Sorangium aterium: one gene and its partner. The protein of the gene in region 1 binds, or shares a complex with, the protein of each later gene. Links are inferred from orthologs where the notes say so. Each region holds a gene or a part of one and is shown on either strand. Other genes may lie near its edges. The genes, in order: POL72_RS12445 and POL72_RS37970.

The links.
Region 2: the proteins of POL72_RS12445 (region 1) and POL72_RS37970 are in contact, whole or in part, in a solved structure (PDB 5NJ9), measured with the Escherichia coli proteins. The link is inferred for Sorangium aterium from one-to-one orthologs.

Annotation. Positions count from the first base shown.
Region 1 is NZ_JAQNDK010000001.1:3,363,168-3,366,363, reverse strand. The notes cover bases 276-3,161. They hold POL72_RS12445 (TldD/PmbA family protein), read left to right. Parts: upstream 276-938; coding sequence 939-2,384; downstream 2,385-3,161. Other genes in these bases: POL72_RS12440 (winged helix-turn-helix domain-containing protein), read left to right, coding at 2,588-3,161; POL72_RS12450 (tetratricopeptide repeat protein), read right to left, coding at 276-291. Outside these bases: more of POL72_RS12450, read right to left, coding at 1-275; more of POL72_RS12440, read left to right, coding at 3,162-3,196. UniProt on the Escherichia coli protein: Metalloprotease involved in CcdA degradation. Suppresses the inhibitory activity of the carbon storage regulator (CsrA).
Region 2 is NZ_JAQNDK010000004.1:1,724,098-1,727,245, reverse strand. What follows is about bases 24-2,861. They hold POL72_RS37970 (TldD/PmbA family protein), read left to right. Parts: upstream 24-679; coding sequence 680-2,044; downstream 2,045-2,861. Other genes in these bases: POL72_RS37965 (helix-turn-helix domain-containing protein), read right to left, coding at 2,297-2,861; POL72_RS37975 (hypothetical protein), read left to right, coding at 24-555. In the rest of the region: more of POL72_RS37975, read left to right, coding at 1-23; more of POL72_RS37965, read right to left, coding at 2,862-2,926; POL72_RS51415 (lamin tail domain-containing protein), read right to left, coding at 3,126-3,148.

The DNA of each region.
Region 1 (3,196 bases):
CTCGTACTGCGGGACGTGCTTGTGGATGATCTCGCGGATCTGCTTGTAAACGGCGATCGCTTTGAGCGCGAAGCCCTGAAGGGAGTAGAACTGGCCGACGCGCTCGTAGGTGGTGATCGCCTCGACGTACTCCTCCGTCTTCAGGTAGAGGTCGCCGATCTTGAGCAGCGTGCGGACGTCCTTCGGATCGTCTGCGACCAGCTTCTGGTACTCGACAATGGCCTTGTCGAAGCGCTTCCGCTCGACAAGCTTCTGCGCGGTCTGGAGTACCTTGTCGCGATCGACCGCCACGGCGATGGGAATCTCCTGCTGAGGGCAGCAAGGCGTTGCTCGGGCGCCTCGTCGGCATCCCTCACCTCGCCTAAAAAACACCTAGCCAATCCCGCCACCACGTACAAGCGCGCGGCGCCGGAAGTTCCGGAAGCTACCGCGAAGGTGCTTGTTTGCAGTGTGCGGCCCCCCGGGGGCCCCCTGTCTGGCGACGCGGCGACCGCCTGGCGCGGTGGCCGCGAGCCCCCGCCCCGGTCGGACGCTGGGCGGTCCGGTCGAGGCGCGTCGAAGAGCGCGCCCTACCCTGTAGGAACGCGCTGAACGGCCGGGGATTCGCGAAGATCGCGGGGAAGGTGGCGAGCGCCGCCATTCCCGCGAAGACAGCGTTAAGCCTAGCAGTCGAGCGGCCTTGTTGCACATTTCGTGAGATCTTCCGCGACCCGCGGTCGCTTCGCTGGCGGTAGCGCGGTCGCGCGACCCCGCGATCGCGGCGTGGGCGTCGGGCGTGGGCGCGCGGGCGATGTATGCGCGCCGCGCCGGATGAAAGGGCAGGGGGTAGGTCGCGAGCTCGGCCGTCGGCGGGGGCGGGCGCGGGCGTCGGCGGGAGGGCGCTCCGGACCGCCGCCGTTTCTCGACCGTCCCGGCGAATGGACCTAGAGTTGGGCACCATGTCGCGCAGCCAGGCCTACCGTGCCCCGTTCGCTCCTGGAGAGGAAAATGCCGTCGACGCCGCGCTTTGCGAGCGGCTCCTCTCCGTCGCCCTGTCCAAGGGAGGTGATTACGCTGACCTCTTCTTCGAGTACCGCGCCGGAGGCGGGTTCACCTTCGACGAAGGGATCCTGAAGGCGGCGTCGCGCGGGGTGTCGATGGGGGTCGGCGTCCGCGTCCAGCGAGGAGACGCGACCGGGTACGCGTACACGGAGGACCTCACCTGGGACGCGATGCGGCGCGCGGCCGAGACGGCGGCGCAGATCGCGACGGGCTCCGGCGGCAAGGAGAAGATCGAGCTCAGGCGCCGCGAGCTGCCGACCCGCTACGAGCTGCCCAGCATCTCGCTCGACGCCCCCGGGCTCGCGAAGCGCGCGCTGCTCGAGCGCGCGAGCGCCGCGGCGCTCGCCTACGATCCCAGCATCGTCAAGGCGGAGGCGAGCTTCGTCGAGGAGGTGCGCGAGGTCCTCGTGGCCACGAGCGACGGGCGGATGGCGCACGACGTCCAGCCGCTCATCCGCTTCGGCGTGCGGGCGCTCGCCGAGCGCAGCGGAAAGCGCCAGGAAGGATCGAGCGGCGGCGGCGGGCGCATGACGACGGCCTACTTCGAGGGCAAGTCGCCGGAGTGGCACGCCGAGGAGGCCGCCCGGCAGGCGGTCGCGATGCTCGACGCCCGCGACGCGCCCGCGGGCGAGATGAACGTCGTGCTCGCCCCGGGCGACAGCGGCATCCTGCTCCACGAGGCGGTGGGGCACGGGCTCGAGGCGGACTTCAACCGCAAGGGGACCAGCAACTACGCGGGACAGGTCGGCAAGGACGTCGCGAGCCCGCTCTGCACGGTGGTGGACGACGCGACGCTCCTGCAGTCGCGCGGCACGATCAACGTGGACGACGAGGGCCACGAGCCCGAGCGCAGCACGCTCATCGAGAACGGCAAGCTCGTCGGGTACATGCACGACCGGCTCTCGGCCCGGCACTTCGGGCTCACGCCGACCGGCAACGGGCGTCGCGAGAGCTTCGCCGCCGCGCCGATGCCCAGGATGACGAACACCATCCTGCTCGCGGGCCCGCACGATCCCGAGGAGATCGTGAGGTCCGTGAAGCGCGGCGTCTTCGCGAAGAAGTTCGGCGGCGGCCAGGTCGACATCTCGAACGGCGATTTCGTGTTCTCGCTGACCGAGAGCTACCTCATCGAGGACGGCAAGCTGACCGCGCCGCTCAAGGGCGTGAACCTCATCGGCAACGGCCCCGAGGTGCTCCGGCGCGTCACCATGCTCGGCCACGACGTGGCCGTCTCCGACGGCATCTGGACGTGCGGCAAGGACGGACAGAGCGTCCCCGTGGGTGTTGGCTGCCCCACAATCAAGATCGATCTCATCACGGTCGGCGGAACGCGGATCGGCTGATTTTCAAGGCTGGAACGCCAGGCGGAAGGTAAGCACGACAGCGGGATTGGTGGGTTTAGCGCGGTGCGTCTTGCCGGCCCGCCGTGACACCCGTATACGGGGCGTTCATGGCGCGTCGCTCGTTCATAGCCATCGTTGGACACGGACCGGATCTGGAGCGCGACGAGGGTGCCGCATCGGTCTTGCGCTCGCTGGGCGCTGACGTGCGGACCCTGGATCTCTGGGACGATCCACCGCGGCTCTTCCACGACGACGAGAGCAAGGCACGGGCGATCGTCGTCGAGGCGCTCGACAGGCCGGATCTGGCCGCCGCGGCGCTTCGCGCGCTGCGCCGCGAGCCGCGCCTCGAGGAGGTCGGCGCGCTGGTCGCCGTGAGCGTCGCGCAGATCGCGCGGATCGAGCCGTCGAGCGGCTTCGACGACTTCCTGCTCGTGCCGTACGTGCCCGCCGAGCTCTACGCGCGCGTGCGCCTCGTCGAGTGGCGCCGCAGCGAGTTCGCGACCGAGGAGCGGGTGAAGGTGGGCGCGATCGTCATCGACCGCGCGGCCCATGACGTCTCGGTCGGCGGCATGCATGTGCCGCTCACCGCGAAGGAATTCGCGCTGCTCTCGTACGTGTGCGAGCGCCGCGGAAAAGTTGTGTCGCGGACAGAGCTCCTCCGCCGTGTCTGGGGCAGCCAGTACGAGGGCGGCGCGCGGACCGTCGACATCCACGTGAGGCGCCTCAGGGCGAAGCTCGGCGCGGCGCTGCCCCTCGTCACGCTGCGCGGGGCCGGGTACCGCCTCGAGTCGCCGATCCCCGGCGCCGGTGGT
Region 2 (3,148 bases), on another replicon or contig:
GTGTTCGCCCCTGACTGGAGCTTCGCGTACCTCGTCGACACGCGCCGCATCCCGTCCGCCGTCGACCTCGTGCTCGTCCTCGTCAACGCCGCCTCGGTGCCCGCCGGCTTCGCCGCCGCGAATCGCTTCGCCGGGAGCGCTGGCGGCAGGTGGACCGCCCAGCGCGCGGTCCGCGCGCTCGCCGTCCTCGCCGGCGCGCCGCTGTCGATCGCCCTGCTTGCCGTCGTGGCCCTGTCGCGGCGGCTCGCGCTCGACGGCACCTACCGGCAGGTCGAGGGCGACTTCGGCGTCCACCCGGTCGCCGGCGGTCCGCTCGGCTATGCGCTCCTCTGGATGTACACCATGCTGGCCGCCGGCTTCGCGGCCACCGTGAGCGCCCTCCTCCGGCGCGAGCCCGCGGGGGGCGGGCCGAAGGCCGAGCCCTCCCCCGGCGCGCGCCCCCGCGCCGCCCCGAGCGAGCCGGCGCCTGAGGTCGTTCCGCCCCGGCCCGCCTCGGCACGCCCTCAGCGGCGGCTCGGCGTCGGTAGCGGAGGGCGCTCCAACCGGCCGGGCTGAGACGCCCCCCCGCGCGCGGGGATCTCGCGCGCGGGGGGGAGCGCGCCGCGAGGCGACCGCGTCACCGCGTTGACGGAGCCAGCCCGCTCCACCACCCTGTCGCCCCATGTCCGAACGAGCCCGCGTGGAGCAGCAGGTCGAGGAACTCATGGAGCTCGCCGAGCAGGTCGTGACGCGCGCCAGGAAGGGCGGCGCCGACGTCGCGGAGGCGATCGCCCGCTCCGGCTCCGAGCTCACCACCAAGGTGCGCCTCGGCGAGCCCGAGCTCGTCGAGGAGGCCGTCCACAAGGGCCTCGGCATGAGGATCATCAAGAAGCAGCGCGTCGCGCTGACCTCGACGTCCGACCTCACGCCCCGCGGCATCGATCGCTTCGTGGCGGACGCGCTGGAGCTCGCCGACATCTCCCAGGAGGACGCGTTCGCCGGCCCCGCCGATCCGGAGCTCATCGCCAAGGGGCCCTTCCCCGCGCTCGATCTCTACGATCCCTCCGGCGGGGAGGTCACGGCCGCGCAGGCGATCGACATCGCGCGCCGAGGCGAGCAAGCGGCGCGCGACGCCGACCCGCGGATCACGAACAGCGAGGGCGCGACGTTCTCGCGGAGCGCGGGCGCCTTCGCCCTCGTCCTGTCCGGCGGGTTCCGCGGCGGCTTCGCCGGCTCGTACGCGCAGCTCGTTGTCTCCCCGGTCGCCGACGACAGCGGCGACAAGAAGCGCCGCGGCTTCTACTTCACCGGCCGGCGCCACCTCGCCGACCTGGACGCCCCGGACGCCGTGGGCCGCGAGGCGGCGCGCCGGACGCTGCGCAAGCTCGGCGCCCGCAAGGTGCCGACCTGCGAGGCGCCCGTCGTCTTCGACCCGGACGTCGCCCGGTCGATGCTCGGGTTGCTCGGCTCCTGCATCATGGGCAGCTCGATCTGGCGCAAGTCGAGCTACCTCGTCGGCCGCGAGGAGACGCGCATCGCCAGCGATCTCATCACGATCGTCGACGATCCGCTGATCCCGCGCGCGCCCGGCTCGCGCCCGTTCGACGGCGAGGGCCTCCTCGCCCGGCGCAACGTCGTGGTCGAGCAAGGCGTCCTGAAGACTTACCTCTGCGACAGCTACAGCGGCCGGAAGCTCAAGCGCCCGCCGACCGCCAGCGCCTCGCGCGGCGCTGGCGGCGGCGTCGGGCCGTCCACGTCGAACTTCCTCCTCCAGCCCACCTCCACGCCAGCGGCGGAGATCGTGCGTTCCACGCCGCGCGGGCTGTACGTCACCGAGATGATGGGCTTCGGCTTCAACGCCGTGACCGGCGACTTCTCCCGGGGTGCGTCCGGCTTCTGGATCGAGAACGGAGAGCTCGCTTACCCCGTGAGCGAGGTGACCATCTCGCTGAACCTCGACGAGCTCTTGCAGCGGATCGACGCCGTCGGGGACGACCTCGATCTCCGGACGTCGACGTGCTCGCCGACGTTCCGGGTCTCCTCCATGACCATCGCTGGAAGCTGAAGCGCTCCGTCCGAGGAGCCATGCTCCTCGAGCGCGTCTTCCTCCAGGAGGCGCCGACGCGGACCCTGCAGCGGGGTTGCGAGCGACCCATCAACCGGCCCCGGGTTGTGCTGCGGGAGGGGGTTCTGACCTCAGCGGCTCGCTCTGCACTGCTGCGGCTGTGCTGCGGCTCCTGGCGGAGCCTGCTCGGGCGCGACCGGCCGTCCTAGCCCAGCCTCTTCTGCCGGGCGTAGGACGGCCGGGGGCCCTGGCTCAGCGTGAAGACCCGCCTGCGGCGAGGCTCCGCGGCGGCTCTTCCGACGCCGGACCGCTCGCCGCCTGGAGCGGCGTCGCCGTCTGCGCGGCCGCTTCGGGCATGAGGAGGCCCTTCAGCTGCTGCGCGTCGCTTCGGCCGATCCGGCCGACGAACGACGGCAGGCTGATCGGCTCATCCGACAAAGCGACGAACGTCCCCTGCGAGTTCGCTCGATGGAGCGCCTCGAAGAGGGAGGGGACGTCCACGTCGCTGGACACCGCCCGCACGTCGACGATGTACACGTCCGCGGGGTCCGCCCCCGCGAAGATCAGCGCGTCATACGGGTGGCTCGCGTGCCGGATGGGCACGCCTTCCCCGAGGGCTCGCGCCACGTGGGCCATCGTATCCTTGGTGCCGATGGCCATCATCGACTTGGAGGTCGCCTTGGCGAGCTCCCGGGGCACCGAATAGCCCCACGCACGGAGGAACTCGGCCACGTCCGCGGCCTTGAAGCGCAAGTGTCTCCCCGGCGTACGGAAATGGGCAATCCTCCCTCGATCTACCCAGTTATGGATTGTCTTCAAGTCGACCTCGCACAAGGCTGCGAGGTCCGATGCCGTCAACAGCTTTTCACGAACACCAGCCATCGCCGAACTCCACGCGAAAGGCACCTGCCGCACAGCTCGCGTTCACAGCGCGGCAGCGTCTCCTCAGGTGGCGGCCCCCCCACCCGTCTGTCTACTCGATTGAAACCTAGCTCTCATAGACGGGTCCGTCACCCGCTTTGCTCGAATTTTCTCGGCCCCATGGCGAGTTCGCCCCGCGCGGAGGCAAACTCCCCATCCTTCAGGGGATCTCCTGGTTCATTA